Regions from separate parts of the Pseudarthrobacter sp. NIBRBAC000502772 genome, predicted to be linked through region 1. Evidence: riboswitches for the same ligand, from Rfam matches in the RefSeq annotation. Region 1 holds a riboswitch; each other region holds the start of a gene.
The links. A riboswitch is a leader RNA that binds a small molecule or an ion and turns the genes downstream of it on or off. The one in region 1 is predicted to bind thiamine pyrophosphate.
Positions count from the first base shown of each region.

Region 2: it holds a riboswitch for thiamine pyrophosphate, as region 1 does, so the genes downstream of both, NIBR502772_RS00880 (ECF transporter S component) here and thiD (bifunctional hydroxymethylpyrimidine kinase/phosphomethylpyrimidine kinase) in region 1, are expected to answer to the same signal.
Region 3: it holds a riboswitch for thiamine pyrophosphate, as region 1 does, so the genes downstream of both, thiO (glycine oxidase ThiO) here and thiD (bifunctional hydroxymethylpyrimidine kinase/phosphomethylpyrimidine kinase) in region 1, are expected to answer to the same signal.

Region 1 is NZ_CP041188.1:3,281,054-3,290,473, reverse strand. Features, by position in the region: gene NIBR502772_RS15190 (Rne/Rng family ribonuclease) at 1-3,120, shown strand, start outside; TPP riboswitch at 3,223-3,320, shown strand; gene thiD (bifunctional hydroxymethylpyrimidine kinase/phosphomethylpyrimidine kinase) at 3,303-4,901, shown strand; gene rplU (50S ribosomal protein L21) at 5,174-5,482, shown strand; gene rpmA (50S ribosomal protein L27) at 5,544-5,807, shown strand; gene obgE (GTPase ObgE) at 5,924-7,513, shown strand; gene proB (glutamate 5-kinase) at 7,524-8,672, shown strand; gene NIBR502772_RS15160 (glutamate-5-semialdehyde dehydrogenase) at 8,699-9,420, shown strand, end outside.
Region 2 is NZ_CP041188.1:164,462-173,881, reverse strand. Features, by position in the region: gene NIBR502772_RS00910 (Na+/H+ antiporter subunit D) at 1-271, shown strand, start outside; gene NIBR502772_RS00905 (Na+/H+ antiporter subunit E) at 268-813, shown strand; gene NIBR502772_RS00900 (monovalent cation/H+ antiporter complex subunit F) at 810-1,103, shown strand; gene mnhG (monovalent cation/H(+) antiporter subunit G) at 1,078-1,500, shown strand; gene NIBR502772_RS00890 (DUF4235 domain-containing protein) at 1,610-1,873, opposite strand; gene NIBR502772_RS00885 (heme-degrading domain-containing protein) at 1,915-2,457, opposite strand; TPP riboswitch at 2,515-2,656, shown strand; gene NIBR502772_RS00880 (ECF transporter S component) at 2,722-3,372, shown strand; gene NIBR502772_RS00875 (ABC transporter ATP-binding protein) at 3,372-5,021, shown strand; gene NIBR502772_RS00870 (energy-coupling factor transporter transmembrane protein EcfT) at 5,018-5,812, shown strand; gene NIBR502772_RS00865 (hypothetical protein) at 5,861-6,598, opposite strand; gene NIBR502772_RS00860 (UDP-N-acetylglucosamine 1-carboxyvinyltransferase) at 6,886-8,409, shown strand; gene NIBR502772_RS00855 (glutamate--cysteine ligase) at 8,601-9,420, shown strand, end outside.
Region 3 is NZ_CP041188.1:3,694,992-3,704,411, forward strand. Features, by position in the region: gene NIBR502772_RS17040 (glutamyl-tRNA reductase) at 1-43, shown strand, start outside; gene moeB (molybdopterin-synthase adenylyltransferase MoeB) at 117-1,316, opposite strand; gene NIBR502772_RS17050 (TetR/AcrR family transcriptional regulator) at 1,401-2,066, shown strand; gene NIBR502772_RS17055 (DUF3107 domain-containing protein) at 2,117-2,341, shown strand; gene NIBR502772_RS17060 (hypothetical protein) at 2,397-2,699, shown strand; gene NIBR502772_RS17065 (4a-hydroxytetrahydrobiopterin dehydratase) at 2,776-3,102, opposite strand; gene NIBR502772_RS17070 (thiazole synthase) at 3,175-3,990, opposite strand; gene thiS (sulfur carrier protein ThiS) at 3,995-4,231, opposite strand; gene thiO (glycine oxidase ThiO) at 4,228-5,574, opposite strand; TPP riboswitch at 5,565-5,685, opposite strand; gene thiE (thiamine phosphate synthase) at 5,713-6,489, shown strand; gene NIBR502772_RS17090 (RNB domain-containing ribonuclease) at 6,554-8,053, shown strand; gene NIBR502772_RS17095 (DEAD/DEAH box helicase) at 8,347-9,420, shown strand, end outside.

The DNA.
Region 1 (9,420 bases):
GCGCCGGTCCGCCGCACCCGCGCACGTAAGAAGGTCGAGACCGCCGAACCGTTGCCGGCCTTCGCTGCTGAGGTTCTGGAGGCACCTGCCGCCGTTGTTACCGAGACCGTCGTAGAGCCCGCCGTCGAACCTGAGGCCGGAGCCGCAGCCCCCGAGGCTGCAGCGGAGACCAAGCCTGTCCGCCGCCGCCGCGTGGCCACGCGCAAAACCTCTGCCCCCGACATCGCACCCGCGGCCGTGGAACAGGCCGCTCCAGAGCAGGCAGCCCCTGCAACTGCAGCAACGCTGGCCCCCGAAGCAGAGGAAGTCGCCGCTGCGGAGGCCGCCGAGCCCGCAGCAGCCGCCGTCGCCCCCGTCAATGCTGCCGCCGTTGCCCCGGTCAATGCTGCCGCCGCGCCGCTTGAAGAGCCGGCTGCTGCTGAGACTGCCAGCCCGTTCAGTTCACTCTTCCTTGAGCCGGCGTCCACCACGTCGGTGCTTTTCCAGGCCCCCGACCTCAGCACCGTGGTCCGCCCCGCGCCGGTTGCTGCCGCGGTTGAAGAGCCGGAAGAGGACGACGCCGAAGACGGCGAAGCGGACGACGCCAACGGCCGCCGCAGGCGCCGCAGCCGTGGCCGCCGTGGCCGCAGCCGCACAGGCGAAAGCGATGCTGACGGGGAAACCGAAGGCGACGAAGGCGCAGCCGAAGAAACCGATGAGGAGTCCGCCGGGCAGGCCGATGAGGGCGTGACGTCCCGCCGTCGCCGCCGCCGCCGCCGTGGCGACCAGGATCTGGAACTGACCGGCGGCGAAGGCGACGACCCGCCCAACACGGTGACCCGTGTCCGCGCGCCGCGCGCCGCGACCGAAGCGCCGGTCAACAACCGCGTCACCTCAGTCAAGGGTTCCACGCGCCTCGAAGCCAAGAAGCAGCGCCGCCGCGAATCCCGCGACACGGGCCGCCGCCGCACGGTCATCACCGAGGCCGAGTTCCTGGCCCGCCGCGAATCAGTTGACCGGCAGATGATCGTCCGCCAGCGCGACGACAGAATCCAGATCGGCGTCCTCGAAGACGGCGTCCTGGCCGAGCACTTTGTTTCCAAGACCCAGCAGGACTCCCTGATCGGCAACGTCTACCTCGGCAAGGTGCAGAACGTCCTGCCGTCCATGGAAGCGGCGTTTGTTGACATCGGACGCGGCCGCAACGCCGTCCTGTACGCCGGTGAAGTGAACTGGGAGGCAGTTAACCTCGAAGGCAAGCAGCGCCGGATCGAAAACGCGCTCAAGTCCGGCGACACCGTCCTGGTCCAGGTCACCAAGGATCCCGTGGGCCACAAGGGTGCACGCCTGACCAGCCAGATCTCGCTGCCCGGCCGCTACCTGGTCTATGTGCCTGGCGGCTCCATGACCGGAATCTCCCGCAAACTGCCCGACGTCGAGCGAAACCGCCTCAAGCGCATCCTCAAGGACCGCCTCCCGGAGCACGCCGGCGTCATCGTCCGCACCGCTGCCGAAGGCGCCTCGGAAGAGGAGCTCACACACGACATCAACCGGCTGCGCGCGCAGTGGGAGGGCATCGAAAGCCAGTCCACGTCCACCAAGATCCTCGCGCCGGAGCTGCTCTACGGCGAACCTGACCTCACCATCAAGGTGGTCCGTGATGTCTTCAACGAGGACTTCTCCAAGCTGATCGTCTCCGGTGAAGAGGCCTGGGACACCATCGAGGCTTACGTCACCTATGTGGCCCCGGACCTCGTGGGCCGCTTGGAAAAGTGGACCAAGGACCAGGACATCTTCGCTGCGTGGCGGATCGATGAGCAGATCCACAAGGCCCTGGAACGCAAGGTCTTCCTGCCTTCGGGCGGCTCGCTGGTCATTGACCGCACCGAAGCCATGACCGTGGTGGACGTCAATACCGGCAAGTTCACCGGCAGCGGCGGCAACCTCGAGGAAACCGTCACCAAGAACAACCTCGAGGCAGCTGAAGAAGTGGTCCGGCAGCTCCGGCTCCGCGACATCGGCGGCATCATCGTCATCGACTTCATCGATATGGTCCTCGAATCCAACCGCGACCTTGTCCTGCGCCGCATGGTGGAATGCCTGGGCCGCGACCGGACCAAGCACCAGGTGGCCGAAGTGACCTCGCTGGGCCTCGTGCAGATGACGCGCAAGCGCATGGGCACCGGGCTCCTGGAAGTCTTCGGCGAGCAGTGTGAAACCTGTGCAGGCCGCGGAATTGTCACCCACGACGACCCCGTGGAACACCGCCGCGCCAACACGGTAGCCGCGGAGCACCACGTGCAGCGGGTAGACAGCCGCCCGGAAGCCCAGCGCACTGACAGCGTGCGGACTGACAGCCAGCGCCCGGACAGCCAGCCGGGTGGCCGCACTGACCGGAAGCGCCGCCGCGGACGGAGTGGCCAGCCGCTGGAAACAGCACCGGCAGCTCCGGTGCAGATCCACACGGTCCACCCGGAGGCCAGCGATGCCGAGCGCCATGCGAAGGCGGAGGCCACGCGGGCGGCGCTTGCGAACATTGCGGCCGCAGCCCACGCTGCGCATCTGCATGACGACGAGGTGGCGCACGCATCAGCTGCCGCGGGCCGGCAGCCTGCGGCTCCAGTGCCGGCTCCGGTTGGGCAGTCCGAAACGGACTCCAGCGGCCGCCCGGCCGCAGTGCTGACATTCGGCGGCGAGCAGGTGGTGCTTCCGTTCGTTGCGCACCACGATGACCAGCCGCACGCACCTGCCCTGACACTTGACCGCCTCGCGGAGGCCTTCGCCCACCTTGGTGAGCCGGCTCCTGTAGCGGAAAGCACGCTGCCGGCAGTTCATGCAACTGAAAGCCGGGCGGCCGAACCTGCCCGCCAGCAGCAGCCAGCCGCGGCGGAGAGGGATTACTCCGACCACACCGAGGAGCCCCGCGCCCGCCGTCCCCGGCGGAACCGGAGTGCCAGCCGTGCCCAGGGCGCAGCCAACGCCACGTCCGTAGAGCATCACGAAGCCGTTCCGGCGGCTGCCGCCGGACACACCCACGCCGCCAAGGCACCGGAGCCCGTCAAGGCTCCTGTGGCCGACAAGCCGGTTGCCGCCAACGCGCCCATCATCCTGGGCGTAGGGGTTCCGGCCTCGGAGCTCTGACCAAGCAGCAGGGCAAGCCAATACAACGGCGCCCGGACGCAGCCTGTGATTCACAGGCTGCGTCCGGGCGTCCGGCGTTAAGTCGCGAGGAACGCTAGGCTGGTGACTGACACGGGGTGCCGCGCAGAGAGCCGGCTGAGATCCACACCCGTTGAACCTGTCCGGTTAGCACCGGCGAAGGGATGTCTCCTTTGGCTTCAACTTCTGTCCTTCCTCCTGCAACACCCGCGGCGACCCTGCCGGAGACCCCAGCAACCCGGGCTGAGGTCCAGCCCGGACCAGGCCGATCTTCTGCGGTCCGGGTGCTGCGTGACGTCCCGCGGGTGCTGTCCATTGCCGGATCGGACCCTTCAGGGGGCGCGGGCGTCCAGGCCGACCTCAAAAGCATTGCAGCCCTTGGCGGCTACGGCATGGCGGCGATCACCGCGCTGACGGTCCAAAACACCCAGGGGGTCCAGGCGGTTCACGTCCCGCCGGCGTCCTTCCTGGGCCAGCAGCTCGATGCCATCAGCGATGACATCACCATCGACGCGGTCAAGATCGGCATGCTGGGCGACGCTGCGGTGATAGGCGTGGTCCGCGACTGGCTGGAAAAGGTGCGTCCCGCCGTCGTCGTTCTTGATCCGGTGATGGTGGCCACGAGCGGCGACCGGCTGCTGCAGGAGTCTGCCGAGGCGGCCCTGCGGGAGATGCTCCCGCTCGCGGACCTGATCACCCCCAACCTGGCGGAACTGGCCATCCTGGTGGGGGAGCCGCAGGCGAGGCAATGGCACGACGCGCTCGGGCAGGGGCAGCGGTTGTCCGCCGCGACCGGTGCCACCGTCCTGGTCAAGGGCGGCCATCTCGACGGCGGTGCGTGCCCGGATGCCCTGGTCAACGCTGCCGGGCTGCTCGCCCGGGAGGTGGTGGAAGTGAGCGGGGACAGGATCCCCACGCGCAACAGCCATGGCACCGGCTGCTCGCTGTCAGCGGCCATGGCCACGGCTCAGGCGCGGCTGGGGGATTGGGAAGCCTCATTGCGGAAAGTGAAGCCCTGGCTGGTGGGCGCGCTGCAGGCCGCTGACCAACTTGAGGTGGGCGCGGGCAACGGCCCCATCAACCACTTCCACCACATGCAACAGGTTCCGGCAGCCGGCGAATTCGCAGAGACGCTGCGGCGGGCGTCGGAGCCGGATCTTGCAGCCATCTACGGGCTGGATTTCATCCGCGACCTGGCGGCCGGCACATTGGCTGAGGAACAGTTCGCCTATTACCTCGCCCAGGACGCCATCTACCTCAACGGCTATTCGCGGGTTCTTGCCCGGGCCAGTGCGCTGGCGCCCACGGAAGCCGCCCAGTTGTTCTGGGCAAAGTCGGCCCAGCAATGCCTTGAGGTCGAGTCCGAACTGCACCGCACGTGGCTAAGCACCAGGACAGTGGACTCCGTCCTCGGACCTGTCACCAAGTCCTACGTGGACCACCTGCTGGCGGCCTCTGCCTCCGGCAGCTACGCGGTCCTCGTGGCGGCGGTACTGCCGTGCTTCTGGCTGTATGCCGAAGTGGGACAGACTCTGCACGCGGAGTTCCTGGCTGCGGGTGCACCGGCAGCACATCCTTATGCCGACTGGCTGCGGGCCTATGCTGACGAGGATTTCGCCCAGGCCACGCGTGACGCCATCGCCTTGGCTGACGACGCCGGCCGGAGTGCTTCCACGGGTGAACGGGCGGCGATGCTGGTGGCTTTCAGGCAGTCGTGCCGGTTCGAGGTGGATTTCTTCGACGCGCCGCGAATTCATTCCTGACCGGCTGGGGCCCGTGCGGCCTGTACGATAGTCAGGCACGGTTTTGGATTGTCAGTGCAGTACCTGCTTGTGGGTCCTATCACAGACAACCTGCCGTAACCAGCCTCATTTGCGGCCGAAGGCAAAATTAGCGTATTCTAGATCTTCGGTGCTTACGCCAACACTTGGGTTACGACCCCACGGCGTTGAGGCACAGCGAGAACCCAGCCAATTATGGAACAGGGTTCAGCACGCAAATTTAGTAATAAACGTCGAGAGAAGTGAGTTCCCAAGTGGTGTACGCGATTGTCCGCGCAGGCGGCCGCCAAGAGAAGGTTTCCGTTGGAGACTTCGTTACCCTGAACCGCGTCCCCGGTGGAGCCGGCAGCACCTTTGAGTTGCCCGCACTGCTCCTGGTAGACGGTGACAAAGTCACCTCTGCTGCTGCGGACCTGGCCAAGGTAACGGTTACGGCTGAGATCCTCGAAGACCTCCGTGGTCCGAAGATCGTCATCCAGAAGTTCAAGAACAAGACCGGTTACAAGAAGCGCCAGGGTCACCGTCAGGAATTGACCAAGGTCAAGATCACGGGTATCAAGTAACTCTTCGTTACTGTTCAGGTTCTTCAGCAGATTCCCCAGAATTTAAAGGCAGGCATTTCAAATGGCACATAAAAAAGGCGCGAGTTCCACTCGCAACGGTCGTGACTCCAACGCCCAGTACCTCGGCGTCAAGCGCTTCGGCGGCCAGGTAGTTTCCGCAGGCGAGATCATCGTTCGCCAGCGTGGCACCCACTTCCACCCGGGCGCCGGCGTTGGACGTGGCGGCGACGACACACTGTTCGCACTGGCCCCGGGAGCCGTCCAGTTCGGCACCCGCCGCGGTCGCCGCGTAGTCAACATCGTTGCTGCTGCAGCTGCAGAGTAACAAATAGTTCTGAAACGGTGGAGCGGGCCATTTGGTCCGCTCCACTATTCTTTTAACCGCATTACAATCGTCTTGGCGCCCTTGGGCGTCCAGGAAACAGCACTGAGGAGATCCACGTGGCGAGCTTTGTAGACCGGGTAGTACTGCACGTATCCGGCGGTACCGGCGGCCACGGCTGTGTCTCCGTCCACCGGGAGAAGTTCATCCCACTGGGCGGACCCGACGGCGGTAACGGCGGCGACGGCGGCAACGTCATCCTGCGCGTTGACCACCAGACCACTACCTTGCTCGACTACCACCACTCCCCGCACCGCCACGCCACCAACGGCGGGTCCGGGATGGGCGACTGGCGCGGCGGCAAGAATGGCGAGACCCTCATCCTGCCCGTGCCCGACGGCACCGTGGTCAAATCCAAGGACGGCACCGTCCTGGCGGACCTGGTCGGCGAAGGAGCAGAATACGTGGCGGCCGCCGGCGGCCAGGGCGGCCTGGGTAACGCTTCGCTGTCCTCGCAGAAGCGCCGTGCCCCGGGCTTCGCCCTGCTGGGCATCGAGGGTGACGCCCGTGACATTGTGCTGGAACTGAAGTCCATCGCGGATATCGCGCTGGTGGGTTTCCCCTCTGCCGGCAAATCCAGCCTGATCGCGGCCATGTCCGCTGCGCGGCCCAAGATCGCCGACTACCCCTTCACCACGCTGATCCCGAACCTGGGTGTTGTCCAGTCCGGCGACGTCCGCTTCACCATTGCAGACGTTCCGGGCCTTATCGAGGGTGCCAGCGAAGGTAAGGGCCTTGGCCACCACTTCCTGCGCCACGTGGAGCGTTGCGCCGCCCTGGTGCATGTACTGGACTGCGGCACGCTGGAATCGGACCGTGACCCGTTGGCAGACCTGGCCATCATCGAGGCCGAGCTGGAAAAGTACTCCGTAGACATGAGCTTCGCGGGTGCCGACGGCGAAGTGGTTCCGCTGAACCACCGTCCGCGCCTGGTCGCCTTGAACAAGGTGGACCTTCCGGACGGCAAGGACATGGCTGAATTTGTACGCCCGGAACTCGAATCACGCGGCTACCGGGTCTTCGAGATCTCGGCCACCAGTCACGAGGGTCTCCGCCAGCTGGGCTTCGCCATGGCGGAAATCGTGCAGGCCGCCCGTGCCGCCCTCGCGGCCGCCCCGCCCAAGGTCCAGCCGCCCATCCTGCGGCCCCGCGCCGTCAACGAAGCCGGCTTCAAGATCCGCCGCGAGGAAAAGAACCTCGAGCCGCTCTTCCGCGTCCTGGGCGATAAGCCTATCCGCTGGGTCAAGCAGACCGACTTCACCAACGAGGAAGCCATCGGCTACCTCGCTGACCGCCTGGCCAAGCTCGGCGTCGAAAACGAACTGTTCAAGCAGGGCGCCAAGCCGGGCGACGCAGTCGTGATTGGCGAAGATGACGGCGTTGTCTTCGACTGGGAGCCCACCATGAGCGCCGGAGCCGAAATGCTCGCATCACCGCGTGGCACGGATATCCGTTTCGCGGACGTCGGCGACCGCCCCACACGTGGCCAGAAGCGTGACGAGCAGCAGGAACGCAAGGATGCCAAGGCTGCCGCCCGCGCCGAGCTCGAGGCCGAGCGCAAGGCCGGGATCTGGACCGAATCGGTCAGCGGCCGCCGCGCTGCCAAGCCGGTCACTGAGAGTGGACTGGGCGTTGAAGATGACGAGTGAGGCCGCTGAAATGACCGAAAATTCCGCAGTAATTATCGAGGAACCCAAAGACGACCGCAGTGTGCTCGCCCGGGCCCGCCGGATCGTTGTCAAAGTAGGGTCGTCGTCGCTGACCAGCATCAAGGGCGGCATCTCGGAAGAGTCCCTGACCGCCCTCTCAGATGTCTTGGCCGCCAAACATAACGCCGGCACGGAAATTATCCTGGTTTCCTCGGGAGCCATTTCCGCAGGCCTTGCGCCCCTCGGGCTGGTGAAGCGCCCGCGTGACCTCGCGACCCAGCAGGCCGCCGCCAGCGTGGGCCAGGGCCTGCTCATGGCGCGCTACACGCACGCGTTCGGCGCCCATGGAGTCACCGTCAGCCAGGTGCTGCTGACCGCAGATGACCTCATGCGTCGCAGCCACCACGCCAACGCTTTCCGTGCATTGAACCGCCTCCTCAACCTCGGCGTGGTGCCGGTGGTCAACGAAAACGACACCGTCGCTACGCACAAGATCCGTTTCGGCGACAACGACAGGCTCTCGGCGCTCGTGGCCCATCTGGTCCGCGCCGACGCCCTGTTGCTGCTGTCCGACGTCGACTCGATATACGACGGCCCGCCCGCCAAGGGCGCCAAGCGCATCTCCCAGGTGGACGGCCCCGAAGATCTTGAGGCAGTGACCATCGGGAAGCCGGGCAAGGCAGGCGTAGGCACCGGCGGCATGCAGACTAAAGTCGAGGCTGCCATCATGGCCGCCGATTCCGGCATACCGGCGCTGGTCACCTCCACCGCCAACGCAGCAGCCGCACTGTCCGGTGAGGACGTAGGGACCTGGTTCACCGTCAACAGCGGCCGGAAGTCTGTGCGGATGATGTGGCTCGCCCACCTGGCGCATGTCCAGGGCCGGCTCTTTCTTGACGACGGCGCCGTGCATGCTGTGCGGGACAATCGCTATTCGCTGCTCCCCGCCGGAATTTCGTCGGTGGACGGCACCTTTGAAGCCGGCGACGCCGTCGAGATGGTGGCCGGCGACGGTACCGTCATCGCGCGCGGTTTGGTTAATTACTCTTCCGAAGAGCTTCCCCAGATGCTGGGCCGCTCCACACAGGAACTGGGCGAGTCCCTGGGCCGCGGATTTGACCGTGAGGTTGTCCATATCGACGACCTGGTTCTGGTCTGAGCGGTCCGCTCGCCTAGACTTGAAGGATGACTGAGGCACTGATTTCCCAAGCCCCTGGCAATTCCAACGATTCAAATGCGGTTCCTTCGGGGCCGGAACAGGGGAGTACCCCCACTCCGGCGGAGGTTGAGGCAGCCGTCCACGCCATCGCTGACCGCTCACGGCAGGCAGCCCGCCAGATGGCCGGGGCCACCCGCGCCCGGAAAGACAGTGCCCTCCGGGCCATCGGTGCCGCATTGCTGACGCGGAAGGACTTCATCCTGGCGGCCAACGCCAAGGATGTCGCGGCCGGCAAAGCCAACGGCACGTCGGCGGCCCTGTTGGACCGCCTCACCCTGACCGAAAGCCGGATCGACGGACTCGTGGCTGCCCTGGAGAACCTGGCCAGCCTGCCGGATCCGGTCGGAAACGTGGTCCGTGGCCAGACCCTCCCCAATGGGCTGCGCCTGCGCCAGATCAACGTGCCTATGGGAGTCGTGGCCGCAATTTACGAGGCCCGTCCCAATGTGACGGTAGACATTGCCGGTCTTGGCCTTAAGAGCGGGAACGCCGTTATCCTCCGCGGCGGTACTGCTGCCGCGTTCACCAACGAGGCACTGGTCCAGATCCTCCGCGAAGCGCTGGACTCCGTCGGGCTGCCTCCGGATGCCGTTCAGACTGTGGACCAGTACGGCCGTGAAGGTGCGAATGCGCTGATGCGGGCCCGCGGCCGTGTTGATGTCCTGATTCCGCGCGGCGGCCGGGATCT
Region 2 (9,420 bases), 1.7 Mb from region 1:
GGACCCCGTCCTGCTGGCCGAGCCCAAGGATTCGGATACCGGCAGCCGGGCCGGCCGCAAAAACGTCACGCTGCTGCCCCGCACCATGGTGGGGTCAACCCTGGGCCTGGTGGTCCTGGGCGTGTCACTCACTGTTTTTGCGGGCCCGTTGTTCACTGTCTCGGACCAGGCCGCCCACGAAATGCTGGACCGGTCCGCCTACATCCAGGCCGTGCTGGGCGAGGACACGGACGTTCCCCCGCTGGCCCTGAAAGACGGTGGGGGCAAATGAGCCGCCGCCGGATTTCCCTCCGCCAGGAACTGCCCCTGCTGGTATGGCTGGTGATTGTCTGGGGCGCCCTGTGGCAGGACTTCAGCCCCGGCAACCTGCTCTTCGGCGCGTTGCTGGCCGTGCTCGTGGCCCGGATCTTCTACCTGCCGCCGGTGGAACTCAGCGGCAGGTTCAACATTCTTTATGCAGTGCCATTTGCCCTGCGTTTCCTGGGCAGGGTGGCGGCAGCCAGCGTTGAGGTGATGTACTTGGCGGCTGTCCGCGGCCCGCGGGTCATCAACGCCGTCGTCGCGGTGCCGTTGCGGAGCCACCAGGATCTGATGGTCACCGCCACCGGACACGTGATTTCGCTGATCCCGGGCTCGCTGGTGGTGGAAGTGGACCGGTCAACGTCCACCCTGTACCTCCACGCGCTCAATGTCAGCAGCCCGGAAGAAGTGGAAAGCCTGCGCAAGGAAGTCCGCTCCATCGAAGCGGGCCTGATCAGGATCATGGGCACCCGCGAGGAACTCGAAGCAATCCGGCAGGAGGCCGCAGCATGATGCAGACCGTCCTGGCTGTCACCGCAGTCATTCTTTCGCTGGCAGCGGCGGGAGCCATCATCAGGATCTCCCGCGGCCCGTCGCTGCTGGACAGGGTGCTGGCCTCCGACGTACTGCTCGCGATCCTCGGTGCGGCCCTGTGCATCGACATGGCCGTCAACCGGCACCTGAACAACCTGATGCTGCTGGTGGCGCTGTCCGTGGTCGGCTTCATCGGGTCGGTGACCGTGGCGCGCTACGTGGCCGACCGGCGGGAGCAAGCCAATGAATCCCGAGGCCAGCGTGGTTGATAACGTCATCGATGCCGTGTCGGCGGTGTTCCTGGTGGTGGGTGCCCTCATGTCGCTCGCCGCCGCCGTGGGCCTGCTCCGCTTCCCGGACCTGCTGAGCCGGATGCACGCGGCCACCAAGCCGCAGGTGCTGGGGCTGTTCCTGCTCCTGGCGGCCATCGGCCTGCAGCTGCGCACCTGGTGGGTGTGGCCGGTGCTGCTGGTGGCCTGGATTTTCCAGCTGCTGACGGTGCCGGTTTCCGCCCATATGGTGGGCCGCGCCGGTTACCGGACCAAACACCTGCACCGTGAGCTGCTCAGCTCCGATGAACTCGAAGCCGTGGTTCAGAAGGCGGCCCAATCGGCCCGGGATGAATCGTCCAGGGATGAAGCGTCCGACGGCGGCCGGCGGGACTGAGCGACACGCGCAGCCCCAGCGTCCCGTGTGAGTTTTTGTCCAGATAATCGGGTATCTCGGCCGGTCTGAACCGATTATCTGGACAAGAACTCAGGGGCTGGTGGTGCGGTTAGACGATGTCCTGGGACTTGGCGAAGCGGGTGATGGCCCGCTGGGTGCCGCGGTTGGCGAGCACCTGGATGATGGTGCTGACCGAGGCCGAAATGAGCGCGAACGTCAGGGCCGAGCGCAGGGTGGTGGGAGTGTCTTCGTCCTTGCCGGTGGGAGGCTTCCGGCCGGTGGACTTTTCCCACACGGTATTGACCACCTTGGTGCCGACGAACCCGGCGCCGATGCTGATTGCAGTGCCGAGCAGCTTGATGAACAGGTTCATTCGTTGAACTCCTTGTGAGCGGATCCGGGACTTCCTTTAGCCTAACCCGGCTGCATGGACTCCAGAATCTCCCGCAGGGCTTCCACCACCAGATCGTGGTCCTGCTGCTGTGGCAGGCCCGAGACCGTCACCGTGGCCACTGCACCCACACCGGCGACGTAGACCGGGAAGCAGCCGCCGTGCGGGGCGTAGGTGGACTCGTCGAACCAGCCGTGGTCCTCGATCCGGCCGCCGTGCAGCCTGCCGCGCAGGCCCACCAGCAGCGACGGGATCTCATACCTGGCGGCGGTGCGCTGCTTGGCCCGGATCCAGTGCTCGTTGTCGGGGGTGGCGCCGTCCAGGGCAACATGGAAAAGGACCTGCTCGCCCTTGGTGATGTCGATCGCGATAGGCAGCCGGCGCGATTTGCCCAGCTCCACCAGGAGCAGCCCGAGGTTGAGGGAGTCGTCCTTGCTGAAATGCGGAAACTGCAGCTCGTTGATCTCGGCTTCGACCCGGGCAATCAGGGCCTCAAGCAGCCCCGCCGGCTGGGGCACCGTCGAATCAGGATTGAACGCAGTCACAGTCGGGTTGTTGGCAGTCATGGCCCACAATCTACCCCGCCCGCGGTGTAAACTGGAGCACGCCCATCAGGGCAGATTTATTTACGACAGGGGAGCGCCGCCGTCGGACATCACTGGCATTGCCAGGGAACCGCAGGTGGGCGCTGAGAGTGCGGACAGCCGCAGACCCTCGAACCTGATCCGGTTAGTACCGGCGCAAGGGAGTCGAGTTCTCGAAGTGTCCGGAAACGGCGGCAGCGCCGCACGCCGGGGCACTTTCCCCTCCTGTTCCTCAGGAGGACCAAAATGACAACTGCAGCAATCAAAAAACCCGGCAATACCTGGCGCGTTGTGGACATCGTGGTGGCGGCACTCATCGCCATCACCGGCGGCGTGATCTTCTGGGCCTGGTCCCAGGGCGCCGGCATCGTCTCCGCCCCCATGAACGCCGTTTACCCCCCGCTGACCGGCCTGATCGCCGGCGGCTGGATGATCCCGGCAGTGCTGGGCATGCTCATCATCCGCAAACCCGGCGCGGCGCTCTTCTGCGAAGCGGTGGCCGCCACCGGCGAACTCATCATGGGCTCGCAGTACGGCGCCACCGTGCTGATCTCCGGACTCCTCCAGGGCCTGGGCGCCGAGCTGGTGTTCTTCCTGCTGGTGTACGGCAACTTCCGGTTCAAGTCCTTCCTGCACCAGAAGTACAACCTCATCGCCGCGCTGCTGGCCGGTGCCGGCGCGGGCCTGTTCTGCGGCCTCAATGACTCGTTCCTGCCGTGGGGCTGGAACATCGCCTACGAGCCCGGCGACAAGCTCGCGTACATCGTGTTCTGCACCATCTCCGGCGCGGTGATTGCGGGCGCGCTGTCCTGGATCGCCACCCGCGGCCTGGCCAGGACCGGTGTGCTGAGCTCGTTCGCGTCCCGGAAGGCAGCGTCGGAGCCCGTCTTCAACTGATGACCGCTTCCGACGCCGGCGCTTACGGAGTACGACCCGCCGCGGTGTCCGCCCGTGCCTGGGGCTGGCGGCATGCCGGACGTTCCGCCCCCGCCGTCCGGGGGCTCGACCTCGACATCGCTCCCGGCGAGCGGGTGCTGCTGCTGGGCCCGTCGGGCGCGGGCAAGTCAACGCTGCTGCACGCGCTCGCAGGGGTGCTGGGGGATGAAGAGGACGACGCCGACGAAACCGGTTCGCTGCTGATCGACGGTGTGGTGCCCCGCGGGCAACGCGGCCGCTCGGGCCTGATGCAGCAGGATCCGGAAACGCAGGTTGTTCTGTCGCGCCTGGGTGACGACGTCGCCTTCGGCGCCGAGAACCTCGCCGTTCCACGGGACGAGATCTGGCGGCGCGTCCATGAAGCGCTCGACGACGTCGGGCTGCGGAGTGCCGGGGGCGGCGGTTTGAACGCCAGCGACGGCGCTGGTGCGGGCTCCGGTTTGAACGCCGACGGCGGCGCTGGTGCGGGCCGGCTCCCGCTGGACCACCCGACGTCGGCCCTGTCCGGCGGGCAGAAGCAGCGTCTGGCGCTGGCCGGGATCCTCGCGATGCGGCCCGGGCTGATCCTGCTGGATGAGCCCACCGCGAACCTGGATCCCGCCGGCGTGCTGGAAGTCCGCGACGCCGTGGGCCGCTGCCTGGACAAAACCGGTGCCACCCTCGTTGTGGTGGAACACCGCGTGTCCGTCTGGAAGGACCTGGTGGACCGGATTGTGGTGCTGCAGCCGGGCTCGGCAGCGGGTTCCGCTGCTTCCTCCGCTACGTCCGCAGTCCTGCTGGACGGGCCGCCGGACCAGGTGCTCGCGGAGGCACGGGACATGCTGATCGGCGCAGGCGTCTGGGTGCCGGGCTATGTTCCGGCAACCCGCCGCCGCGTGTCCGCAGGCTCAGGTGACCTGCTGCTGGCGGCCGAGGACCTGGCCGTCTCCCGCGAGCGTCCGCGGCGCCGCGGCTTCCGGACCATCCCGCCCGTACCGGTGCAGCTGGGCATCACGGCCCAGGTCCGTTCCGGCCAGGCACTCACCGTCACGGGGCCCAACGGCGCCGGCAAGTCAACGTTTGCGCTGACGCTCGCCGGGCTTCTGGCGCCGGTGGCGGGGAAGGTGTCCGCCGCCGTCGAGCTTTCCGAGGGGGCCGGGATCGATCCCTTCAAATGGAAAGCCAACCAGCTGATTTCCCGCATCGGAACCGTGTTCCAGGAGCCTGAGCACCAGTTCGTGACCGGCCGCGTGCTGGACGAGCTGATGTTCGGCCCGCGGCACCTGGGGCATGGCGAGGAGCGGGTGGATGAGCTGCTGGAACGGCTGCGCCTGACGCACCTGGTGGACGCCAATCCATACACGCTCTCGGGAGGCGAAAAGCGGCGCCTCTCGGTGGCCACTGTCCTCGCGGCCCACCCTCGTGTGCTGGTCCTCGACGAGCCGACGTTCGGCCAGGATGCCAACACCTGGGCCGAGCTCGCCTCGTTCCTCTCAGAACTGCTCGACGCCGGGACCTCCGTGGTTTCCGTGACCCACGACCAGGAATTCAGCGCAGTCCTGGGCGGGGCCGGACTGCGGCTCGGCCCGGCCTCGCGCGGCGGCGCCCGCCAGGAAGCAGGTGCGGCATGAGGGATGCCCTGACCCTCCGCGGCAACCACGCGCTGCTGACGCGCGCCAACCCGCTGGCCAAGTTCGCCGTCGTCTTCCTCATCACCCTGGTGCTGGCGCTCTCCATCGACTGGGTGTCCGCCTCGGTGGCGCTTGCGGCCGAGCTGGCGCTCTTTCCGCTGGCCGGCCTCACCCTGCGCCTGCTGTGGCAGCGCGGCTGGCCGCTCATCATCGCGGCAGCCCTGGGCGGCTGGAGCACGGCGATCGTCGCGGCGGACAGCGGCGCTGTACTGCTCGACGTCGGGATCTGGTCGATCAGCGAGGGTTCCCTTCAGCTGGGAATCGGTTTTATGCTGCGCGGCCTCGCGATTGCCCTCCCGGCGATCCTGCTTATGACCTGCACGGACCCCACCGACCTCGCCGATGCGCTGGCCCAGAAGGCCCGGCTGCCGCACCGGTTTGTCCTCGGCACGCTGGCCGCGATGCGCCTGGTGGGACTCATGGCCGAGGAATGGCAGACCATCGGCATGGCGCGGCGGGCCCGCGGCGTGGGCTCGCAGGGCAGCCCGCTGCAACGGCTGCGGGCCACCCTCGGGCAGAGCTTCGGGCTCCTGGTCCAGGCCATCCGCCGGGCGTCCCGGCTGGCCATCACCATGGAAGCGCGCGGTTTCGGCACCGGGCAGCGGACGTGGGCGCGGGAATCCACGTACTCGCCGCTGGACGCCTGGGTGCTGGCGGGCGGTGTGCTGATCGCGGCGGCCGCCGTGGTTGCCGCGGCTGGGATGGGGACCTGGAACTTCGTCTGGCGCTAGTCCGGGCGGGCCATGCTTCTGGATTCTGGCTACGGCGCGCTGTGCCTGCTAAATGCACGAGTGATCGTAGTCGAAGCCCCTGGAGACGAACTGGGTCAGGGTGACCGTGCCGCCGGGGGTTAGCGGCGCATTCGAGCAGTTGGCCGTGGCTCCGAAGGCCGTGCGGGCGCCTGCCAGCCAGCTGGGCAGGGCATAAAGGTTGCTGGAGCTGCTGACGCTGCCCACGATCTGTCCCCATTGATAGGCCGAGGAGTAAATGCCGACGTCGGCGCCGATGCTGTGAAAAAAGTCGGTCATACCTTCTAGGACGGCACGGTTGGCATTCTTGTCGGGGGACCAGCTGTTACCTGTTTCAACATCGAGCCACCACAGGTAGTCCGAGGGGCTGCTGATGCCGCGGATGTGGGCGTCGTCGTACGCCTTGGCGTAGCCGTACATGTATGCGCACGCCGGGGCAACGTCCTTGTCCTTGCAGGTGCCGTAGGGGTTGGATACAGCGTTGGCTGCGGGGTAGTTGTTACTGGTCGGCCACCAGGAGCCTGCGTGCCCGGGGTTGGCGGTGTTGACGTAAAGGGCCACGGACGGCTGTTCGGTCGGGTTCACCGTGATGGCTTCGGCCCAGCGGAGCAGTTCGGCGAGGCAGGGGTTACTGGTGCTGGCCAGGCCATTGTTGACGCCCACGATCCCGAAAGCTGGAGCGGCGGGAAGCGCCTTGTTGCACTGAGGCCACGAGACATCGTTGCCCAGTGCTTGCTCGGCGCCCTCGCCCGGTGAAGGGGCGGCCACGGACGCCGGCGCCACGATAATCCCGCAAAGGGCCATGAGCAGGCACAAGATGGCACACGCTAAAGCATGGGATGCTGTGGCCGCATTCCCATACATGGCAGGCCTCCTGCAGGGCATTCTTCCGTTTATCGTAATAAACCCGATGTTTCAGTCTCCCGCCGAGCGAGTGGCGGGTCAAGGACAAGCATCAAGGAGCGGCTATCTCATGAATCGGGTATTTGCGGGGATTTCAGCCGCCACTCCGATTCAGATCCCACAAAATAGCTCATTTGTGATATTTTTTATCTATGATCCAGCGAACTGCCGAGCACGTTGCCGCCACACTCAGGGACGCCCGGACCGAGAAGGGCTGGACCCAAGGTCAGCTCGCGTCAGCGCTGGGAACCAGCCAAAGCGCCGTCGCCCGGATGGAGCAGGGCAAGCAGAACCTGAGCCTGAAAATGATCCAGCGGCTCGAAGCCATTCTCGACCGCAGCATCGTCAAAGTGGGCAAACCGCAGATGACGCACCTGCGGATCGAAGGCGGCCGCACGCTTTCCGGGGCGGTGGATGTCAACAGCAGCAAAAACGCCGGTGTGGCGCTGCTGTGCGCCAGCCTGATCAACCGCGGCACCACCGTGCTGCGCCGCCTCGCCCGGATCGAAGAGGTCAACCGGATCGTGGAGGTCCTGACCAGCATCGGCGTCGAGTGCACGTGGCTTAACGACACCGATCTCCAGCTCCGCCGCCCCGCCGTCCTGGACCTCAAGGCCATGGATGTGGACGCGGCGCGCCGCACCCGCAGCGTGATTATGCTCCTGGGCCCGCTTCTTGACGAATCCGCGGAATACCGCCTGCCGTATGCCGGCGGTTGCGATCTGGGCACCCGCACCGTGGAGCCGCACATGCAGGCGTTGCGCCAGTTCGGGCTCTCCGTGGAGGCGACTGCCGGTTTCTACGCCGTGCAGGCTCCGCCGCCGGACACCCACGACCGGTCCTTTGTGCTGACCGAACGCGGGGACACTGTCACCGAGAACGCGATCATGGCAGCGGCGCACCGCCGCGGCACCACCGTCATCCGCAACGCCAGCCCCAACTACATGGTCCAGGACCTCTGCTTCTACCTCGAGATGCTGGGCGTGAAGATCGACGGCGTGGGCACCACCACACTGAAGATCACCGGGCAGCCGCTCATCGACGTCGACATTGAGTATTTCCCGTCCGAGGACCCCATCGAGGCCATGAGCCTCATCACCGCCGGGATTGTCACCAACTCAGAGGTGACCATCCGCCGCGTCCCCATCGAGTTCATGGAGATCGAACTGGCCACGCTGGAACAGATGGGCCAGAAGCTGGAGATTTCCGGCGAGTACGTGGCGCGCAACGGCCGCACCCGGCTGGTGGACGTGACCACCAAACCGTCCGAGCTGCGGGCGCCCGAGGACAAAATCCACCCGATGCCGTTCCCTGGCCTGAACATCGACAACCTGCCGTTTTTCGCGGTCATCGCCGCCAACGCCCACGGCCAGACCATGATCCACGACTGGGTCTACGAGAACCGGGCCATCTACCTCACCGAACTCAACCGGCTCGGCGCCCAGGTGCAGCTGCTGGACCCGCACCGGATCTACGTCAACGGCCCCACGAAGTGGCGGGCCGCCGAAGTGGGCTGCCCGCCGGCGCTCCGCCCCGCCGCCTGCCTTTTGCTGGCCATGCTCGCGGCGCGGGGTGTTTCGGAGCTGCGGAACATCTACGTGATCGAGCGCGGCTACGAAGACCTGGCGGAACGGCTCAACACCATCGGCGCCAAGGTGGAGTACTTCCAGGACTAACGCGAACGTACACTTGCGGCCCTCCGCCTGGCGCGAACTGGCAGATAACGACCCCTAGAGGCGGGCAAATTCAAGTAGTCGGAGCAACGCCGGGGTTTAGGCTGCTTGCAGCAGCTGGTTCAGCCGGTTCGCGCTTCGTTATGATCGGCTATACCGGGTCAACCTGGCGGGCGTTGCAGCACAATATAAGAATGCGAACATTCGGCGTCGAGGAAGAGCTCCTGATCGTTGATCCGGACACGGGGGAGCCGCTTGCCCTCGCGGATGCGATGTTGTCCGGCCGCCGGATGGCAGCCGACGACGCCCCGGAACGTCCCTATGCGCTGGCAGCCAAGGAAAAAACCGCTCACGACGACTGGACTGGCCTGACTGCCGAGCTGAAGCTTGAGCAGATCGAGACCCAGACCCGTCCCTGCCTCGAGTACGCAGAACTGCTGCAGCAGATCCGGGCCGGCCGGCTGCTTGCGGACCAGGCGGCCATCAAGAACGGTGCCAGGGTCGCCGCGCTGGCCACTTCTCCGTTTGGCCTTGCGAGCCACACCACTCCGGACGCCCGCTATGTCCGGATGCTGGAACGCTTCGGCCTGACCGCGCAGGAGCAGCTGACCTGCGGCTTCCACGTCCACACGTTCATCGAATCCAATGACGAGGGCGTGGCAGTGCTGGACAGGATCCGGGACAAGCTGGCAGTGCTCACGGCAGTGAGCGCAAATTCGCCGTTCTGGAACGGGATGCCCACAGGGTTCGAGAGCTACCGAACCCAGGCCTGGAACCGCTGGCCTATGTCCGGCCCTTCGGCCATTTTCAGCACGTACTCCGCATATCGGAGGGTGGTCACGCGTCTGCTGGACAGTGGCGTGCTGCTGGATGAAGGCATGATCTACTTTGACGCCCGACTGTCCCGGAACCACCCCACGGTTGAGGTCCGGGTGGCCGACGTCTGCCTCCGCGCCGAGGACGCTGCCCTGATCGCGGTGCTGGTGCGGGCCTTGGTCGAATCGGCCAGCCGTG
Region 3 (9,420 bases), 410 kb from region 1:
GGCGGAGTGCCCCGTGGACCACCGGGGCCTCGAAACCGCCTGACCCGCCCCCGTTGCTCTATCAGTTTTGGCTCTCAACCGAGAGATTTGGCGACCAAAAGTGATAGGGCAACCGGTCAGTAGACCGGCTTCTGCGGTTCCACGTCGCGCACCCAGGCCAGGATTCCGCCGTCGAGATGGCTGACCCGCTGGTAGCCTGCCTTCCGCGCAGCCTCCAGAACGTTGGCTGACCGCGTGCCCGCCTTGCAGTGGAACACAATGTCCTTGTCCTGCGGAAGTTCCGCCCAGGCCTCCCCCGCAAGGATCCTGCCCTGCGGGATCAGCACCGAGCCGTCGATTCTCACGATGTCGTGTTCGCCGGTTTCCCTGACGTCCACCAGCTCGAAGTCCTTCAGGCCTGCCTTCCGGGACGCCAGCATGGTGGCCAGCTGGGTTGCCGTCACTGTGTGCTCCGTGTCGGCGAAGGCGGCGGGGGTGATGCCGCAGAAGGCTTCGTAGTCCGTCAGTTCCGTAATGGGCTCGGCCGCCGGGTCCTTGGACACCCGGATCTCGCGCCAGCTGCCGCCCAGCGCATCAAACAGTGCCACCCTGCCCAGGAGTGAACGTCCGACGCCGGTGATCAGCTTCACTGCCTCGGTCACCATAAGTGAACCCACAGCCGCACAGAGCATGCCGAAGACGCCGCCCTCGCCGCAGGAGGGCACGGATCCGGCGGGCGGGGCCTCGGGGTATAGGTCCCGGTAGGTGGGTCCGTGCTTTTCCCAGAACACGCTGACCTGGCCGTCGAAACGGAAGATCGATCCCCACACATAGGGCTTGCCGAGGATGGCGGCGACGTCGTTGACCAGGTAGCGGGTGGCGAAGTTGTCCGCCCCGTCCAGGATCAGATCGTAGTCCGCGAACAGCTCCAGTGCATTGGAGGCATCCAGCCGGACGTTGTGCAGCCGAACGTCCACCAGCGGGTTCAGGGCCGCGATGGCGTCCCGCGCGGATTCGATCTTGGGCCGTCCTACGTCGGCGACGCCGTGGATCACCTGGCGTTGCAGGTTGCTGAGGTCAACGGAGTCGTCGTCGATGATTCCCAAGGTCCCCACGCCCGCTGCCGCCAAGTAGAGCAGGGCGGGCGAGCCCAGTCCCCCGGCACCGATAACAAGTACCCTGGCGTTCTTCAGCCGCCGCTGCCCCACCGCTCCGATTTCGGGAATGATGAGGTGCCTCGAGTAGCGTTCCACCTCGGCCGGCGTCAGTTCGCCGGCGGGCTCCACCAGCGGTTTAAGCGAGACAGAGGAATCATTTGCGGTCAAAGTCGAAGCCATACTTCAATGTATGCCCCGAGATGCCGCCCGGTCATATTACCGCGCAGTATTGTGTAGGTAACGGCAAGCGAAAGTAGGGCAACTGTGGTCCATGAAGCACGGGCTGACCGGGCGTCCGGCGGCGAACCGGCAGCACCTCAACGGACCGCGGGCCAGAGGTCCGCCCGGCTTCCCCGGGATGAGCGCCGGGCGCAGCTCCTCGCTGCGGCGCAGGAGGTTTTCGTCGCCAACGGCTACCATGGCGCCGCCATGGATGAAATCGCCGAAACGGCCCATGTCAGCAAACCGGTGCTGTACCAGCACTTCCCGTCCAAACGTGAGCTGTATCTTGCCCTGCTGGACAGCCATCTCGCGTCGCTGACGGACCTGATGCTTGGTGCGTTGAGCTCCACTACCGACAATGACGAACGTGTCCAGGCGGTGATGCGCGCCTACTACCGCTTCATCGCCAGCGACGACCAAGCCCACCGCCTGGTCTTCGAATCGGACCTCATTAACGATCCCGATGTCAGTTCACGCCTCGAGACATTCAACAAGACGTTCGCGGACGCTGTTGCCCGCGTGATTGCCGAGGACACCAAGCTGCCCCACCTGGAGGCGCAGCTTCTGGGCCGTGGCCTGGCCGGAATGGCCCAGGTCAGCGCGCGTTACTGGCTGGAAACGGACGGGAACCTGGACCTCGATGTGGCCAGCGACCTCATTTACCGTTTAGCTTGGCGCGGAATCTCTCGCTTCCCCAAAGAGTCCTAGACTACAAATAAGAGAACCCAAGAAACTTTGATTGGCTGGGAGGCCCCCTTTTGGAAATTAAGATCGGCATTCAGAACATTGGCCGCGAAATCGTATTGGAATCGGCTCAGGATGCTGACGCTGTAGCTACGGTCGTTGAAGAAGCCATCACCAAGGGCAGCGAACTCCGCCTCAAGGACGACAAGGGACGCATCATCATCGTTCCCGGCAACGCCCTGGGCTACGTGGAAATCGGCGCCGAAGAGGCACGCAAGGTCGGTTTCGGCCAGTTCTAGCACGTCCGCGGCCAGCCCCCTATGGCGGCTGGCCGCTGCTTTCCGAGGAGATTCCATGCTTTCGCTGACCATCGTTGTCCTGGTCACTGCGGCCGCAGGCTTTGTTGTCTGGGCCAATGACAAGCGCCATACGCGGTACGGCACAGGGTTGCCCGCAGGGGTTGCCGTGGTGGTGGGCGCGGTCAGCTGGATCATTTTCATCGCGGCAGGTTTTGGCTACCAGCCGGGCCTGACGTGGATTCCCTGGGTCCTGCCCATGGCGCTCGGCACCGTCGCTGCCATCGGGACGGTCATCTACCTGGGCCGGACGCGCGAAAGCCACGATACGCGGCGGCTGACGCAGGCGCTCAAGCTTTAGGCCGCACCTTTTTCCTTAAGAACCCGTGACCACCACCCCAGCAGGGTGCGTGGTCACGGTCCTTTAACCCGGCGGCTTAACCCACGGGCTGGGCTGTGGCGCCGAGCCGAACGGCAGCAGCACTCACGGCCGCGGCAGCAGCGGCATCCCGCTCAGTGACCTCGCCTCCGGCGTCATGGGACGTGTAGCGCAGATGCACCCTGTTGTAGCGCCAGTCAAGGTCCGGGTGGTGGTTCTGTTCTTCCGCCAGGCGTCCGACGGCGGCAATCAGCTCCAGTGCGGCGGCCGCCGTCGGCGTCTTATAGACAGCAACGAGCCCGCCCTGCCGGTACTGCCAGTCGGGCAGCGTGGCGAGGACGGCCTCGATCCGCTCGCGTGTGAGTGTGTCGTGTTTGCCGGCCATGGCGGCCTCCTCGGCTCGAACGGTGAGCCGCCCCGGCGTTTGGCCGAGGGCGCCGGGCCTGGAGAAAGCGGCCTAGAGAAACTCTGCCCGGCCTTCCATGGCCGATGACGCCAGGGCGTGCTCGCGGCGCGGAATCCTGCCGGCCGCTTTCGCCAGCCTACCGGCGATGACGGCGTGTTTGAAGGCCTCCCCCATGAGTGCCGGGTTCTGCGCCCGCGTGACCGCGGTGGCCAGCAGCACGGCGTCACAGCCAAGCTCCATGGCCAGGGCGGCGTCGGACGCCGTTCCGATGCCGGCGTCCAGCACCACGGGCACCGAGGCGCGCGAGACGATCAGCTCGATGTTGTGTGGATTCAGGATTCCCAGGCCGGTGCCGATGGGCGCTCCGAGGGGCATGACCGCGGTGGCACCCAGGTTTTCCAGCCGCAGCGCCAGGACCGGGTCATCGTTGGTGTAGGCGAACACTTTGAAGCCCCGGTTCACAAGCTGTTCCGTGGCGTCCACCAGCTCCACGGCGTCCGGCAGCAGGGTCTGTTCGTCGGCGATGACTTCCAGCTTGAGCCAGTCGGTTTCCAGCGCTTCGCGGGCCAGCTCCGCCGTCATGACCGCCTCCCGGGCGGTGAAGCAGCCTGCGGTGTTGGGCAGGATCCGGATCCCGTGGTCCACCAGGAGCTGGAAAAGGGACCCCGATTCAGCCGGCGAATAGCGGCGCATGGCCACTGTGGTCAGCTCGGTTCCAGAGGCCAGCAGGGCGGCGCCGAGCCCGTCGAGGCTGGGGGCGCCACCGGTGCCCATGATGAGGCGGGAGCCGAGCTCGACGCCGTCGATCACCAGCCTGTCGGCGGCCTCTGGCAGGTTCTGTGTGCTGATGTTGCTGGTTACTGTCATGGTGTCAGCCTCCCTGGACTGCTGTGACCAGTTCGACGTCGTCACCTTCGGCGAGCGCCGTGACGAACCACTGGCTGCGGGGTACTACTTCGGAGTTATGGGCGACGGCGACGCCGAGTTTCTGCCCGTCTGTTGACTGGCCGTTGGCCGCGAGGGGACGGCCAGTGATCTGGCTGATGAGGGTGGTGATGGAGGCGTCGTCCGCCACGGAATGGCGCGAGCCGTTGAGGGTGATGTTCATGCTGATTCCTTCTGTGGGTCGAGGGCCTTCGTGCTGCTGATGTCCTTGCGTGGGGCTTGTATGCCGGCTACGTGGTGCGTTCCTGAAAAGCGGGCCGGGCTGAGGGCCTCCCATCGCGGGTCCGTCCGGCCATCCAGCAGGTCCCGGCAGATGGCCGCCGCCGCCGGGGCCAGGAGCACTCCGTGGCGGAAGAATCCGGTGGCAACTATCAGCCCGGCAATGTCCGCTGTGTTCCCCGTCCTTGGTGCGGAAGACGGTACGCGGCCGAGGAGAGGGGCGTTGTCCGGGGTCGCAGGCCTTGCCCGTGCCGTGCATTCCAGGAGTTCAAGCTCCGAGACGGCCGGCACCAAAACCTGGGCGTCCCGCAGCAACTGGTAGACGCCGCCCGCCGAGACAGCGGCGTCGCCCGTCCCGGCGAGCGCGTCTTCCCGCTGCGTAGCCCCGATCACCACCGTGCCGTCCTGCCGGGGAACGATGTAGACCGGCACACCATGGACCATTCCGCGGACCGTGGAGGTGAGGAGCGGGCGCAGGTGCTGCGGAACAGCCAGCCGCAGGATGTCACCGTAGACGGGCCGCAGGGGCAGGTGCAGTCCAACCGGCAGGCCCTCCAGCGACCCCGCCTGCAATCCGTTGGCCACGATGGTCTCCCTGGCTTGGACAGTCCCGCCGTGGGCGAGCCTCACGCCGATGACGCGGCCGTCCTCCCAGAGCAGGGCAGCGGCACGCTGGTCAACGGCGAATCCCGCGCGGGCACCTGCCACGGCGGTTCCTGCTTCCGGTTCGTGGAGGGCCAGGACTTCCTGGAGGCACGCCACGAGTTTCCGTGGATCCACCTGGTGGTCGGCGGGGATGTCCAGGGCGCAGGATATGGCCGGACTGAGCAGGGAATCCCTGGTCCTGGCCTCACGGACAGTCAGGGGTTCCACCACCAGGCCGCTGGCCTGCTGCACGGCCCGCAGGTCCATCAGCGCCCGGCGGTCCGCAGCGTCCGCGCCGATGGCGAGGGTCGGCGTCGTCAGATATCCGGTATCGCCAGCCCCGGCCAGGGCGAGGTCCGCCGCAAAGGCAGGCCACAGGCCCGAGGATGCCAGCATCAGCTCAAGGAGGTCTTCCTCCTGGTAGTGCAGTTCGCTCACAGGGGCCAGCATGCCGGCGGCTGCCCAGCTGGCGCCGTTGCCGGGCGCTTCATCGATCAGCACGACGGAACGGCCGGATCGCCGGACTTCCCAGGCTATGGCGTGGCCGATGACTCCGCCGCCGATGACGGCCACGTCGGCGTGCAGGGCGGTGGCCGGGCTGGCTGGTGCGGGCTCACGTGGGCTGCTTATCGCGGGGGGCATATGTTCCTTCCCTACGCCGGTACTAGCCGGATCAGGTCAAGCGGTCGGCTCTGACGCCCTCTCAGCCCGGCCGCTTTGTGACGGCTGCATCGGGCTCCCGCAGTACCCGCCCAGTTTAGGGGACTTAGGCTGGTTTCCATGAACGCGCAATCCTTCGCCGCTGCAGGCACGCCCTCCGCCCCCTCCGCCGCTCCCGAATCCTTGACCGGAACAGACTCCGCCGGCGGCACAAACACCGGCCTCCCGCACAGCGCCAGGCTGTACCTGTGCACCGACGCGCGCCGGGACCGCGGGGACTTTGGCGAGTTTGTGGACGCGGCGTTTGCCGGCGGCGTGGACATCATCCAGCTCCGGGACAAGGCCATCGAGGCAGCCGAGGAGTTGGAGCTGCTGGCCGTGCTTCAGGCCGCGGCCGAACGCCACGGAAAGCTGTGGGCAGTCAATGACCGTGCCGATATCGCGTTGCTCTCCGGCGCCCCCGTCTTCCACATCGGGCAGAAGGATCTGCCGGTCGCTTCCGCCCGCACGCTGCTCGGGGCACCAGCCGTGATCGGCCTTTCCACGCACAGCGCCGAGCAGATCGAAGGGGCCATCCGGCTGTCCGGTGGGCTGACTGACCAAGGCGGCCTGGACTACTTCTGCGTAGGACCGGTCTGGGCCACTCCGACGAAACCGGGCCGGGCCGCCGTCGGCCTTGACCTGGTGCGGTACGCGGCCGAAGCCGTCCGCGCTGCCGGTGGCACCCAGGCCACGCTGCCCTGGTTTGCTATCGGAGGCATCGATCTCGGCAACGTGGAGCAGGTGGTGGAGGCCGGCGCCGGCAGGATTGTTGTGGTGCGTGCCATCACCGAAGCCTCGGACCCCGCAGCGGCGGCCGTGGCACTCCTGGCGGCCCTGGACGCCGGCGCATCCTGACAATCCCCCGCGTGGCGGGCGGCGGGCGTGCACGATCCGTGGAAATCGAGCTAACCTGATTTTCGTGTCACATCATAGGTTGGCCCCCAATGTCCACGAGCAAACGAACGACCTCGCGGCGGCGCTGAGCGCCCTGCGGACCGAGCTGGAACTGCCGGGGCCCTACCCGGCGGAGGCGGTCCGGGACGCGGAAGCGGCAGTGGCCGCGCACGAGTTGCCGGGTGCTGACCTGACGGATGTGGCCTTCCTCACTATCGATCCGGCGTCGTCCACTGACCTGGACCAGGCGCTGTTCATCGAGCGTGCGGCCGCTGGCTACCGGGTGCTTTACGCCATCGCTGACGTGCCGTCCTTTGTCCGCCCCGGCGGCGGACTGGACGCCGAGACCCGGCGCCGCGGCCAGACGTTCTACGCCCCTGACGGCCGTATCCCGCTGCACCCGGAAGTCATCAGCGAAGGGGCAGGCAGCCTTCTGGCCGGCCAGCTGTGTTCCGCCTACGTCTGGGAGTTCGGGCTGGACGACGCCGCGCAGGTCTCCACTGTGAGCGTCCAGAGGGCCACCATCCGCAGCCGGGCCAAGCTGAGCTACAAGGGAGTCCAGGCCGAATTCGACGCCGGGACGGCCGGCCCTGTCCTGCAGCTCCTGAAGGAAGTGGGCCTCAAGCGCGTTGAACTGGAGCGGCAGCGCGGCGGCGCCAGCCTGAACATGCCCGAGCAGGAAATCGTGCAGCTGCCCGACGGCGGCTACCGGATTGCCGCGGCGCCGCAGCTTCCGGTGGAGGACTGGAACGCCCAGATCTCCCTGATGACGGGGATGGCGGCGGCAGACCTGATGCTGGCGGGAGAAGTGGGCATCCTGCGCACCATGCCCGCCCCGGACGAGCGCTCCCTGCGTCACTTCCGCATCCAGACTGAGGCATTGGGCAAGCCGTGGGACGGCAAGATCAGCTACGGCGAATACCTCCGCAGCCTTGACCCGACCGAGCCCCGGCAACTGGCCATCCTGCACTCAGCCGGCATGCTGTTCCGCGGCGCCAGCTACACGGCGTTCGACGGCACAGTCCCGAAAGAGGCCATCCAGTCCGCCATCGGCGCTGCCTATGCCCACACTACGGCACCGCTCCGGCGTCTGATCGACCGTTTTGTCCTGGTGATCTGCGAAGCCCTGAGCAACGGCAAGCCGGTACCGGACTGGGCGCGGGAAGCCCTGCCGTCCCTGCCGGAGATCATGGCCGGATCCGACCAGCTGGCATCTCGGATGGAACGCATGGCGCTGGACACCGTGGAGGCCGCGCTCCTGGTCAACCATGTGGGCCAGGAATTCGATGCGATCGTGATTTCCGGCTCCAAGCCGCAGAAGGACAACGGCAACGGGAAAAGCGGGAACGGCACCAGGAACGGAGCCGCAAAAAATGGAAACGGCCCCTCGGGGATCATCCAGATCGCCGAACCCGCCGTGACGGCCCGGTGCGGCGGTGACCTGGAATCCGGCACCAAGGTGCGGGTCCGCCTGATCTCTTCCGACATCGCTGCCCGCGAGGTCCACTTCGAGCTGCTGGCCTAAAGGTTTTGCGCGCCGCCTGATCGGCCCAAAGCCGGGATTCAGGGTCCGTACGGCTAGACTGAAGAAGTAGATATGGATGCCCGGTCGTTGATTTCCTTGATTTTGAATTCAACAAGCCCGCCCCTACGCGATCTTGAGATGCACCCGTTGGTCACCAGTGCCAGCATTTTGATAGCCCGCGATCGGCTTCCACTGGATTTGCTTGCGCGCTTCGAGCGTGCTCCGGAACGGCCACGTTGGCCGGCCCGTTGAGCAGGCAGCGCCAATGCCCAAATGAATAAGGAAACTCCCCTGTGAGTGAATTGCATACCCACCAGATCCTGACTGACGACTCCGGCATCGAGACGATCGAACCCGAAGAAACCATCATCTCGGACGAGAAGCCGCACGAGATCGAGGAGAAATCCTTCGCTGACTACAACGTCCGCGCCGACATCGTGGAGTCCCTCGCCGACGCCGGGATCACCCACCCCTTCCCCATCCAGGCCATGACCCTGCCGGTGGCGCTTTCGGGCCACGACATCATCGGGCAGGCCAAGACCGGCACCGGCAAGACCCTCGGCTTCGGCATTCCCGCGCTGCAGCGCGTGGTGGGTCCGGACGACGCCGGCTACGACAGGCTCGCCGTTCCGGGTGCACCGCAGGCCCTGGTCATCGTGCCCACCCGCGAGCTGGCCGTCCAGGTGGCCAATGATCTCCAGAACGCTTCCCGCAAGCGGAACGCCCGCATCACCACCATCTACGGCGGCCGTGCCTACGAGCCCCAGGTGGAGGCCCTGCAGAACGGCGTCGAGGTAGTTGTCGGTACTCCCGGCCGCCTCATCGACCTCTACAAGCAGAAGCACCTGGTCCTGAAGAACGTCAAGATGGTCATCCTCGACGAGGCCGACGAAATGCTGGACCTCGGCTTCCTGCCGGACGTGGAAACCCTCATCGCCGGTACCCCCGCAGTCCGCCAGACCCTGCTGTTCTCTGCCACCATGCCCGGCCCGGTCATCGCCATGGCCCGCCGCTACATGACGCAGCCCACCCACATCCGGGCCGCTGATCCGGACGACGAGGGCCTCACCAAGCGCGACATCCGCCAGCTCATCTACCGTGCCCACAGCATGGACAAGATCGAGGTCGTTGCCCGCATCCTGCAGGCACGCGGCCGCGGCCGGACCATCATCTTCACCAAAACCAAGCGCACCGCCGCGAAGGTTGCCGAGGAGCTCGTGGACCGCGGCTTCGCCGCCGCCGCCATCCACGGTGACCTGGGCCAGGGCGCCCGTGAGCAGGCGCTCCGCGCCTTCCGCAACAACAAGGTGGACGTCCTGGTGGCCACCGACGTCGCCGCCCGCGGCATCGACGTTGACGACGTCACG